2 regions of the Photobacterium sp. Alg240-V54 genome follow, and region 2 is predicted to be linked to the other one. Evidence: riboswitches for the same ligand, from Rfam matches in the RefSeq annotation. Region 2 holds a riboswitch; the other holds the start of a gene.

Region 1 (6,487 bases), on a different contig from region 2:
ATTTTGACGCTGCGGTAACATACTGGACATCCTTGAAATCCGATCCTGAGGCCGAGTTTGATGCGGTAGTGACACTGGATGCTAAGGATATAAAACCACAAGTCACATGGGGTACTAATCCTGGTCAAGTGATTGCGGTAGATGAGCCTATTCCAGCACCTGAAAGTTTTACTGATCCTGTAGAACAAGCATCTGCAAAAAAAGCATTAGCTTATATGGGATTAGAAGCTCAAAAATCACTGTCTGATTACTCTGTCGATAAAGTGTTTATCGGTTCTTGCACTAACTCACGTATTGAAGATATGCGCGCAGCAGCAGCGATTGCTAAAGGCCGTAAAGTGGCCGCTAACGTTCAAGCTTTAGTCGTTCCAGGCTCAGAACAGGTCAAAGCACAAGCAGAGCAAGAAGGATTAGATAAAATCTTTCTTGATGCAGGTTTTGAATGGCGTCTACCTGGCTGTTCAATGTGTTTAGCAATGAATAACGATCGCTTAGGCCCTGGTGAACGCTGCGCTTCTACTAGTAACCGTAACTTTGAAGGTCGCCAAGGTCGTGATGGTCGTACCCATTTAGTTAGCCCCGCCATGGCAGCTGCGGCAGCCTGTGCTGGTCACTTTATCGATATTCGCCAACTTGATCCCGTATCTGCGTAACAAAAGGATTTGAACATGACAGGTTTTACTCAACATACCGGATTGGTGGTGCCATTAAATACTGCCAATATTGATACCGATGCCATTATTCCAAAGCAGTTTTTACAAAAAGTGACGCGTACAGGTTTTGGGCAGCATTTATTTCATGATTGGCGTTTTTTAGACGATGCTGGTAAACAGCCTAATCCTGATTTCATAATGAATGCTTCGCGCTACCAAGGCGCAACCATTTTACTGGCACGTGAAAACTTTGGCTGTGGCTCATCGCGCGAACATGCACCATGGGCCTTGGCTGATTACGGCATTCAAGTCATGATTGCACCTAGCTTTGCTGATATTTTTTATGGTAATTCAATCAATAACCAAATGATTCCTGTTCGCCTGACCGAACAACAAATTGATCAATTATTTGAATTTGTTGAAACAACCGTTGGCGCAACGATCACGGTTGATCTTGAAGCTATGACTGTCAGTGCTAATGGCCATCAATACTCCTTTGAAATTGATGAATTTCGTCGTCACTGCTTATTAAACGGACTTGATAACATTGGCTTAACCCTGCAACACCAAGCAAAAATTACCGATTACGAAGCCAATATTCCCACTTATCTTGCGTAGCTCGCTCGGCTAATAAAAACGCCTGCTCATCAGCAGGCGTTTGTTTAGCATGTCATAATGTACAGTGTAATAAATACCATTTTATGGCGGTCTTAATTGTTATCTTCTTTTATCAATGGAATATTTATGCGCGTAATCTTAGGCTTGTTATTAATGTTATGGTCGGTGAATCTTTTCGCAGCGCCAAAAGCAGATCTATTACCTTATTGGCAAGATCAACGTGCCACAGATCAACGTCAAATTGATCATCACCAATGGCAACAGCTATTGGATAAATATTTAGTCGTACAACCTCAACAAACACTGTTTCGCTACAACGCAGTTACCCCTGCTGATAAACAACTATTACAGAATTATATTAGTCACTTAACTAAACTTGACCCACGCCAATATAATCGCAAGGTGCAATTTGCTTACTGGGTTAATCTATACAATGCCCTAACAGTACAATTGATCATTGATAATTATCCTCTAACTTCAATCACTAAACTGGGCGGCTTTTTCAGTTTTGGACCATGGGATCAAGCCATTGTAACCATCAATAATAAAACCCTTAGTCTTAACGATATTGAACATCGAATATTGCGCCCTATTTGGCGTGATCCTCGTATCCATTATGCGGTTAATTGTGCCAGTTTAGGCTGTCCCGATTTACTGCCACACGTGTTTGATAGCCAGCAACTAAATAGCCAACTTGATGCAGCTGCCAGTCGCTTTATCAATAGTGATAAAGGGGTACGAATCAATTCCAAACAAACCACTTTATCGTCTATTTATGATTGGTATAGTAGTGATTTTGGCAATCAACAAGCGTTATTACAGCATATAAATCATTACCGCACTGATAATAAAATCAACACTAATAGCCTCAAATATGATTACAACTGGTTGTTAAATAGGAAGCTATAACTTAACAACCATTACAGGTACAATACTCGCGTTCTCATTGGGGAGCCACTAGGCTGAGATTGTTGTTATTATCTTGATTGATATAGCAGAACCCATTGAACCTGAACCAGGTAATGCTGGCGTAGGAATTGAGAAACGCACTGGTATCTACCATTGCCCATCTGCTATTACAGCTGATATTTACCCTCTCAAGCCTGTGCCGCTCTCTCTTTTATTTTGTTCGCAGGATGCTGACATCAGGAGCGCATAGTGAAAATCAGTTACACACTTTTACCGCTAATATCGATAGCGTTATTGTCAAATAACGCCTTAGCGGCCGATAACACCCTTAATGTTTATACTTACAGCTCATTTTCATCTGAGTGGGGTCCAGGGCCTATTATCAAAAAAGCCTTTGAAGCCCAATGCGATGGTTGCAAAGTTAACTTTGTCTCTTTAGAAGATGGCGTCTCGATTCTTAATCGAGTCCGTTTAGAAGGCAACCGCAGCCAAGCGGATATTCTATTGGGGCTTGATAACAACCTGATGACTGAAGCCAAACAAACGGGACTACTGGCAAAACAACATGTTGATCTAAGTAAATTAACCTTACCTAAAGGCTGGCATGACGATACCTTTATTCCCTATGATTATGGCTATTTTGCGTTTGTTTATGACAGCACCAAATTACCCCATCCACCCACCAGTTTAAAAGCGCTGGTTAACGATCAAAATATCAGTGTCATCTATCAAGATCCTCGCACTTCAACCCCAGGGCAAGGGCTGATGCTATGGATGAAATCGGTATATGGTGATAAAGCCGCCGCTGCATGGCAACAGCTTGCCAAACATACGGTGACGGTAACTAAAGGCTGGTCAGAAGCTTACAGCATGTTCCTTGATGGTGAAGCCGATATGGTATTGTCATACACCACCTCACCGGCCTATCACATCATCGAAGAGCACAAAAACCAGTATAAAGCGGCTAATTTTAAAGAAGGCCATTATATGCAAGTGGAAGTGGCCGCTAAAATGAAAAATAGCCCCCATCCTAAACTTGCCGATCAATTTATGCAGTTTATTGTTAGTGACGCTTTTCAATCTCAAATCGCGACTCACAACTGGATGTATCCGGTCACCAAACAGCCACTGCCAGCCGCTTTTAAGCAATTAACCATTCCTGATAAAGCATTAGAATTTAGTGCCGATGAAGTGGCTCAAAAGCGTAAAACATGGATTAGAGAGTGGCAGCAAGCGCTGACCCAATAATGGCATACCGCTGTGAATAAACCTGTAACTCAACTATTGCCCGGACTATTCAGTGCTGGGCTTATTCTCTTATTGGTGATCGCTGCGATCACTAGCCTGATACTCCATGCTGGGCAATGGCAACTAAGTAGCTTATGGCACGATCCTTATCTACGTCATGTGACTCGATTTAGTTTTTACCAAGCCTTGCTATCGATGCTACTTAGTATCGTACCTGCAATTGCAATAGCTTACGCGCTATCACGACGCCATTTTATTGGTAAACAGCTGCTATTACGTTTGTTTGCAATGACGCTCGTAATGCCAGTATTAGTGGCGGTGTTTGGTCTATTAGCTATCTACGGTAAAAGTGGCATTATTAGCCATGGATTAAACCTGTTGGGATTACCACGGCTAAACATCTATGGTTTAAGCGGCATTTTACTGGCGCATGTGTTTCTTAACTTGCCGTTAGCGGTGCGGTTTTTACTTCAAAGTCTAGAATCAATCCCCCATGAACAACATCAATTAGCGGCCCATTTAGGCATTCGCGGCTGGCATAAATTTAAGTTCGTTGCTTGGCCACGGCTACGCCAACAATTACCTCATGTTGCTGGGCTCATTTTCATGCTGTGTTTTACCAGTTTTTCGGTGATCATGTCGCTAGGTGGTGGCCCGAAATCAACCACCATTGAACTGGCAATTTACCAAGCGATTCGCTATGACTTCGATCTTGCTACAGGGGCTATTTTAGCGCTGTGGCAAATGCTACTTTGTGGTGGATTAGTACTACTTAGTCACCGCTTTGCAAAACCACTAGCAACTTTTAGCGCTTCTGTTGGTAACAATGTGGCCAACTATCAAGATAACTGGCGCGCAAAATGCTGGGATTGGAGTTGGATCACCGCTGCGATATTACTGGTGATCCCACCGATTATTGCGGTATTTGTAGCAGGACTTAATCGCCAGTTACCGCAGTTATTACAACAGCCAGCATTATGGCATGCAGTGGCTAATTCACTGCAAATAGCGCTAGTAGCATGTGGGTTAGCGTTTGTGTTTGGAGTGATGATCCTATTGGCTAGCCGTCAGTTACGTTTAAATAAACACGCTATTGGTGCCGATAGTATCGAGATGATCGGTACCATTATATTAGTCACTCCAGGGTTAGTGTTAAGCACCGGTATCTTCTTACTATTACGCCAATACACTGATGCCTATGGCGCCGCTTTTTGGGTCGTGGTTGGGGTTAATGCGTTAATGGCGTTGCCTTATGTGATCAAAACGCTTAGCCAACCGATGTTACACATTGCCCAGCAATACAACACGTTATGTCGAAGTTTAAACATGAGCGGCTGGTCGCGGTTACGATTAGTAGAATGGCGAGCCTTACGTAAACCAATCGCACAATCACTGGCTATTAGTTTAGTGCTGTCATTAGGCGATCTCGGCGCGATCGCTTTATTTGGCAGTCAAGATTTCCAAACCCTACCACTGTATTTATTTCAATTAATGGGCAGTTACCGTATGGATGGGGCTGCGGTGGCGGCATTATTACTATTACTGCTCAGTTTGGGCTTATTTAGCGCGATTGAATACTGCGTTCAACCTCGACGCACTAAAGGTAAACACCATGCTTAATGTCAACCAACTCAGTTACACCTATCAGCCGCAACGCCAACATGAACAGCCAATGACGTTAAGCTTTAACTTTAGCCTTCAGCAAGGGGATATTGCTGCGCTTATTGGGCCAAGTGGCGCAGGGAAAAGTACGCTCTTAGCACTTATTGCTGGTTTTCTACAACCAAATAGTGGTGATATTCATATCCACCAGCAGTCAATTATTGGATTGGATCCCGCTCTACGACCATTATCAATGTTGTTTCAAGAACACAATTTATTTCCTCACCTTAGCGTCTATGAAAATATTGCGCTCGGGGTTGATCCACGTCTGAAACTTACCCCTCAGCAGCAACAGCAAGTACACGACGCTGCAGCCAAAGTTGGGCTAGAATCCTATTTAACCCGCTTACCCGAAAACCTATCCGGAGGTCAGCGACAACGGGTCGCCCTTGCGCGTTGTCTTATTCGTCAACGGCCACTATTATTGCTTGATGAACCCTTCTCGGCACTTGATCCCGCCCTGCGTAACGACATGCTCAAATTGGTACAACAATTAGCGCAACAGCAAGCAATTACCGTGTTAATGATCACTCATAGCCCTGAAGATGCTAACAAAATAGCCAATAAGTGTATCTTTGTTGATGACGGTGAAATTAAAGCTCAGGGGAATACCAACGCCCTTCTCAATCATCCGCAACACCCAGATTTACGCCGCTATCTTGGATTAACGGCAGATTAAATAAGCCAAATAAATGACTGCGGGCTCAACACATCCATGCGTTGAGCCCGCTTTATTTTGTCAAGCTAATCAATAACACAATAATTAGCTTAAAGGTTTTCTTCTGCAAACTCGGCTAAACGACTTCGTACCACACCATTAAGATAAATATTGGCACTACCATCAAAATGTTTAAACCGTTCAACAATATAGGTTAAGCCTGATGTCACAGGTGATAAATAATTCGAATCAATTTGCGCCAAATTACCCGAACACACCAACTTAGTGCCTTCACCACAACGGGTAATAATGGTTTTAATTTGAGAAGCGGTTAAATTCTGGCACTCATCCAGCAATACAAACGCATTTTGAATGGAACGCCCACGCATAAAGTTTATCGATTTAAATTGAATATTGGCTTTATCAAAAATGTATTTCATTGAGCCATCAGTACAGACATCATGTTTATGTAGCGCTTCCATGGTGTCGGTGACGGCAGCTAACCACGGCAGCATTTTCTCTTCTTCGGTACCCGGTAAAAAACCGATAGATTCAGCAATTTCAGGGGTATTTCGAGTGACAATAATTTTGTCATACATGCCTTTTTCTATCACTTGTTCCAGTGCCGCTGCCATGGCTAAAATGGTTTTACCACACCCTGCAGGGCCGGTTAAGATCACCAAATCAATGTTAGGATCGAGCATCGCATCCAACGCCATTCCCTGATAAATATTTTTAG
Region 2 (6,487 bases):
TAAAAAAACCGCCTTACGGCGGTTATATGTTTGAATGCTTATTAGCTTTTCATCATTAGTTGATAGCCAATATAACAAGCAAACAGACTGACTGTTACGTTAAGAACGATATTTAAGCCAGCTTTGATAAACTCACCTTGTTGCATCAGTACAACGTTGTCCATTGAGAATGTAGAGAACGTAGTTAACGCACCAAGGAAGCCTAAGCCGATAATAGGTCGCCATGGTGCAGCTTCAATCATTCCTTGATTTAGCCCCGACATTAATAGTCCCATAATTAGCGAACCAATAATATTGACGGTTAATGTTCCGTATGGGAAGCCACGGCCAAATAAAATAACGCAAAGCTCAGAAATTAAGTATCGTGAGCAGGCGCCGAATGCACCACCAATTGCGATGAATCCTAGTAATAAATATTGGCTCATTGGTATCTCGTTTCAGTTAAAGGTAATGATTAAAAGCCGTCATAATAATCGCTGTAGAGCTAGTTGGCAGTCTCGATAATTGCAATCATTGATTTAAGCGTATATTAAATTGTCAGCACATAGTTAGTTGTATAGCTACATTTATAGCATCATAATCACAACAAACAAATTCACTATTGAGCGTAGGCTCACGGAGATAAGCTATGTCGCTATATCAAACAATCTTACTTGCTGTTAATCCTGAAGATAAATATGCTCATAAATTAATGGTGAAAGCTGGTGTTATTGCTGAGCAAAATCACGCTGAACTACATATTGCTTATGTTGAACCTGGTGTGGGTAATGTGAGCTTTATTGATGTTGAGATTGAGCTACAAGAAGAGCATGACGTTATTGCTAAACAACGGATGTCACAATTATCTGAATTAGCTGCAGCTTCATCTTACCCAGTTGCAGGATTACATATTGCGAATGGTGATATTGCGAAACACCTAGAACAGCTTGCTGAAAAGGTAGAAGCGAAGTTAGTTATCACTGGTTATCACAAATCGAGCCTACATATTTTTGGTGATGTGAGTGAAACATTAGCAAAACACCTTAAGTGTGATGTACTCATTTCACAATAATCATTATGGTTGTTCAAATGAAATAAAAGCCGTGTTATTGCACGGCTTTTTGCTATCTGTCACTGTCTGCTGATTGCTTTGGTTAAAGACTTGTAGTGATCGCTGGAGTCTTTATACTTAGTTTCTTACTTGTCGGAGTGCCATATGGCTGAGACCGCATTGCGGGATCCGTTGAACCTGATCAGGCTAATACCTGCGAAGGGAACAAGAGGTTATCTTTACTTCATATCCTTTTTCAGGGATCACTGTATGTATTCGATTATGCACAATATGCTGCATAGCTCTTGTTTACGCCCATCTGCCAAGCACTTTTCCCTACTATGTTAAAAGGAAATTGCTGTGTCGAATCGCAAACAAGCGAGATTGGAAGCGAAACAATTTATCGAGTCATTAACGGCTCAACCTTTCCCTAATTCTCACAAAGTGTATGTCAGCGGTAGTCGCACTGATATTTTAGTGCCAATGCGTGAAATTACTTTAGCTGATAGTTTAGTCAGCGGTCCTAAACAAACCCCTGTTTTTGAATCTAACCAACCAATAAGAGTTTATGACACTTCCGGTTTTTATACCGATCCTGATCAGCCAATAGATATTTATCGTGGGTTGCCAACGGTCCGTCACAATTGGATTACGGAACGTAACGATACCGAGCTATTGGAAGGAGTCAGTTCTGATTATGCTCATGAGCGCTTAAATGATGAAACGCTGAATGACTTGCGTTTTTCCCATCGAGCACCGATTCGACGCGCGAAATTGAATCATTGTGTAACCCAGCTGCATTATGCTCGCCAAGGTATTATTACTCCAGAAATGGAATATATTGCGATTCGTGAAAATATGGGACGCGCACACTATGATGATGAGGTTCTAAACCAACAGCATTCAGGTATGAGCTTTGGCGCTAACCTTCCCGCGCAAATTACGGCTGAATTTGTGCGTCAAGAAGTGGCAGAAGGCCGAGCGATTATTCCTGCCAATATTAATCATCCCGAAGTTGAGCCAATGATCATTGGTCGAAATTTTCTAGTCAAAGTTAACGCCAATATTGGTAACTCTGCCGTTAGCTCTTCGATTGAAGAAGAAGTTGAAAAGCTGGTTTGGTCTACTCGTTGGGGTGGCGATACGGTAATGGACTTATCAACTGGACGTAATATTCATGAAACGCGCGAGTGGATCATCCGTAATAGCCCTGTTCCGATTGGTACGGTACCTATGTACCAAGCACTTGAGAAAGTAAATGGTATCGCAGAGAACCTAAACTGGGAAGTGTTCCGCGACACGCTATTAGAGCAAGCAGAGCAAGGTGTTGATTACTTCACCATTCATGCAGGTGTGTTACTTCGCTATGTACCTATGACGGCGAAACGGGTCACTGGTATTGTTTCTCGCGGTGGGTCAATTATGGCGAAATGGTGTTTAGCGCACCATAAAGAAAGTTTCTTGTATGAGCACTTCCGCGAGATTTGTGAGATTTGTGCTCAATATGATATTTCGCTGTCATTGGGCGATGGTCTGCGTCCGGGCTCTATTGCTGATGCTAATGATGAAGCGCAGTTTAGTGAGTTACGCACATTAGGTGAATTGACCAAAATAGCGTGGGAATATGATGTTCAGGTGATGATTGAAGGCCCAGGACATGTGCCGATGCATATGATTAAAGCCAATATGGATGAGCAACTTAAACATTGTCATGAAGCGCCATTTTATACTTTAGGGCCTTTAACAACCGATATTGCACCGGGTTATGATCATATTACTTCTGGTATTGGTGCGGCAATGATTGGCTGGTATGGCTGTGCAATGTTGTGTTATGTCACACCTAAAGAGCATCTGGGATTACCAAATAAAGATGATGTAAAAGTCGGCTTGATCACGTACAAGCTGTGTGCGCATGCGGCAGACTTAGCCAAAGGCCATCCTGGTGCTCAAGTTCGTGATAATGCTTTATCTAAAGCACGGTTTGAATTTCGCTGGGAAGATCAGTTTAACCTTGGCCTTGATCCACAAACTGCTCGAGATTATCACGATCAAACCTTGCCACAAGAATCTGGCAAAGTGGCCCATTTCTGCTCAATGTGTGGCCCTAAGTTTTGTTCAATGAAGATCTCTCAAGAGGTTCGTGATTACGCGAAAGAGTTGCAGCAAATAGACATTACTCTTACTGATAATGTCAGTGATGGAATGCAGCAGAAAGCGGCAGAATTTCGTGCTCGAGGCAGTGAATTATATCATCCTGCTAAAGAGGGCTAGTCAATGAATACCTTATCGTTACCCCAGCACTTAATGCCATTATTAATGTATATTGAGCCGCTATTAGTGCCAGCTCAGCTATACCAACTTGGCGATGAAGTGAATGTCACAATTAATAATGAACAGTTAATAAAGATTAAAACAGCAACTAAAGAGTGTTCATTAGCATTTAACTTTATTGCAGCAGAGAACGGTGACTTACAACCTACGTATCAAGTGCGCGATCAGTGGTTAGCACCTTTTGATGAGCTAGAGGTATTACGCGATAAAGTTGCTACTGATTCGAGTTTGATATTGTGTGGTTATCCAACTACTGATGGGTGTTTTGACCTTTGGCACCATCAAGGCCAAGCAAGAGCAACCTATTGCCATCATAGTGGTGCTAGTGAGGCTCAACGAGCCATGTTATTGGTGGCATTGGCGCTGGATTATCCTATTGATGATGCCTTGGTATTAGCACGTGCGCATGCTCGTAGTTATCAGGATCATAATTGTCGAGCGCAAGGTGAATTAGTGTGGCCGACAACAGCCAAGGTTTTTCCACGTGCGGTAGTAAGCCATGATTCTGAATTAGAACAATTTGGCAGTCACAGTAATGATAATGCGCTGGCACCATTTGCAAGTTTAGATCGCACTAAATTGGGACTTTACCCGGTGGTTGATAGCGTCAACTGGGTCGAGCGCGTATTAAAACTTGGTGTAACAACCACTCAATTACGAATTAAAAACCGCCATCAATCTGAGTTAGAGCAACAAATTCAGCAAGCGGTTGTGGCGGGAACAGCGTACCAAACTCAAGTCTTTATCAATGATTATTGGCTGCTGGCGATTAAATATCATGCTTATGGGGTTCACCTTGGGCAAGAGGATTTGGATAGTGCAGATCTGGCCGCTATTCAACAGGCTGGGTTGCGATTAGGAATATCAACCCACGGTTATTATGAGATTTTACGCGCTTTAGAATATCAACCGAGCTACATCGCATTGGGACATATTTTTGCTACCTCGACCAAAGAGATGCCGTCTTTGCCGCAAGGGGTGAGCAGATTAGCACTGTACCAAAAACTGATTGGTGAACGATGTCCTACCGTAGCCATTGGCGGAATAACAATTGAGCGTGCAGCTAAAGTGTGGCGCACTGGAGTAACGGCGGTGGCGGTTGTTAGTGCGATCACTCAGGCTAATGATCCTGAGGCTGCAATAGCAGAACTAAATAACATCTTGGTTGCTAATGTTGAGAATCAAGCTGGAGGAGCAGCCAGTGACAATTCAATCAGAGCTCTGTGATCGCGTTTTTGTACGTTACAGCCGCCAAATAATGGTGGCTGAAGTTGGTGAATTAGGGCAGGTTGCATTAACTCAAGCGCAGGTGTTGATTGTCGGTGCTGGTGGCTTAGGCTCTGCAGCTGCGATGTATTTAGCCGCTGCGGGGGTTGGTTTAGTGGTGATTGCCGATGATGATGAGGTTGAAATCTCTAACCTACAACGGCAGGTGATTTACCGTGAAGCTGATATTACTCACAGTAAAGCAGTTGCAGCATGCCAGCAGCTCAATGCACTCAATCCATCAATTCGCACGCGAGCGGTTCAAGCAAAATTAGCAGGACTCCAACTTGAGATCGAAGTTCAACAAGCGGATATCGTGCTTGATTGCAGTGACAACTGGGTTACCCGTTATGCGGTTAATCAAGCGTGTTATCAGCATCAAACACCACTGATTACCGGTGCGTCGATAGGTTGGCAAGGACAGTTACTTGCGTTTGATTTTCGGCAGACCTCACCGTGTTATCAATGTGTATTTCCATTGCGTAATGAAGTGTCGCCGCAAGATCAAAATTGTCGTAGTAATGGCGTGATGGGGCCTGTTGTGGGCACCATTGGCACCTTACAAGCGTTAAATGCGATTAAAACTATCATAGATGTTGGTGAGGTCGGGTTTGGTTTGCTGCAGCAATTTAATGGCTTAACAGGAAAATGGCAGCAGGTATCAGTCGATGCTGATTCTGCTTGCCCTGTGTGTGGTCAGCAAGAGCAAAGGGAGGTTGGATAAATGACTACCATGATAACTATTTGGTTGAACGATGAACCTATGTCTTGTGAGCCTGCGCAAACTGTTAATCAATTTGTTATGCAGTTAGATTTACCCATACAAGGTACAGCGGTCGCGATAAATCAGCGTATTGTCGCAGCAAGCGAGTGGTCGACAACCGTCATTGCTGATGGCGATCAGATCGCATTATTTCAAGCGATAGCAGGAGGTTAATATGTTGACCATTGCGAATAAAACATTCACATCACGATTATTTACCGGAACAGGTAAGTACGCTAATCGTGATGTCATGGCTGAATCGATTTTAGCGACAGGCTCTGAGCTCGTGACCATGGCACTAAAGCGGGTCAATATTGCTGAGCGTGATGACGATATCTTAGCGCCATTGATCCAAGCTGGAGTGAATTTACTGCCTAATACGTCAGGGGCGAAAAATGCCAAAGAAGCGATCTTTGCTGCGCAGTTAGCTCGAGAGGCATTGGGGACCAATTGGCTAAAATTAGAAATTCACCCTGATTCGAAATACCTGATGCCTGATCCGATTGAAACGCTAATAGCAGCTGAGCAGCTAGTAAAACAAGGCTTTGTGGTATTACCTTATTGTCATGCTGATCCTGTGCTTTGCAAGCGCCTAGAAGAGGTGGGTTGTGCAGCAGTGATGCCGTTAGGTGCGCCGATTGGATCGAATAAAGGTTTAGTTTCACGTGATTTTCTACGCATTATTATCGATCAGGCGCAAGTGCCGGTGGTGATCGATGCAGGTATCGGTGCGCCTTCTCATGCTGCTACAGCGATGGAAATGGGGGCTGATGCAGTGTTGGTCAATACCGCTATCGCAGCAGCAAGTGATCCGATTGCAATGGGGCGTGCATTTAAATTAGCTGTCGAAAGTGGGCGCATGGCCTATGAAGCCGGTCTTGCGGGTAAGGTCAATCATGCTATTGCATCAAGCCCATTAACGGCATTTCTTAATGACTAAGGAGCCAACATGAGCTTTGTGGATGTTTGGCAACAAATGGATTGGGATGATATCCGGTTGTCGATTTATGCTAAAACAGCTGCCGATGTTGAGCGTGCTTTAGGCAAATCAACGTTGGATCTAGAGGATTTCAAAGCCTTAATTTCACCCGCGGCTG

Evidence for each region. Region 2 has a riboswitch for thiamine pyrophosphate ahead of thiC (phosphomethylpyrimidine synthase ThiC). Riboswitches for the same ligand answer to the same signal wherever they lie in the genome.
Region 1: another riboswitch for thiamine pyrophosphate. It lies ahead of thiB (thiamine ABC transporter substrate binding subunit); the one in region 2 lies ahead of thiC (phosphomethylpyrimidine synthase ThiC).

The regions. Positions count from the first base shown of each region.
Region 1 covers NZ_UNRL01000009.1:85,045-91,531, forward strand. The annotation lists gene leuC (3-isopropylmalate dehydratase large subunit) at 1-653, shown strand, start outside; gene leuD (3-isopropylmalate dehydratase small subunit) at 669-1,271, shown strand; gene G6R09_RS17020 (DUF547 domain-containing protein) at 1,398-2,180, shown strand; TPP riboswitch at 2,209-2,325, shown strand; gene thiB (thiamine ABC transporter substrate binding subunit) at 2,430-3,428, shown strand; gene thiP (thiamine/thiamine pyrophosphate ABC transporter permease ThiP) at 3,441-5,048, shown strand; gene thiQ (thiamine ABC transporter ATP-binding protein) at 5,041-5,769, shown strand; gene G6R09_RS17040 (PhoH family protein) at 5,859-6,487, opposite strand, start outside.
Region 2 covers NZ_UNRL01000011.1:88,611-95,097, reverse strand. The annotation lists gene crcB (fluoride efflux transporter CrcB) at 42-425, opposite strand; gene G6R09_RS18175 (universal stress protein) at 629-1,051, shown strand; TPP riboswitch at 1,175-1,272, shown strand; gene thiC (phosphomethylpyrimidine synthase ThiC) at 1,391-3,301, shown strand; gene thiE (thiamine phosphate synthase) at 3,305-4,588, shown strand; gene G6R09_RS18160 (HesA/MoeB/ThiF family protein) at 4,569-5,351, shown strand; gene thiS (sulfur carrier protein ThiS) at 5,352-5,564, shown strand; gene G6R09_RS18150 (thiazole synthase) at 5,566-6,330, shown strand; gene thiH (2-iminoacetate synthase ThiH) at 6,340-6,487, shown strand, end outside.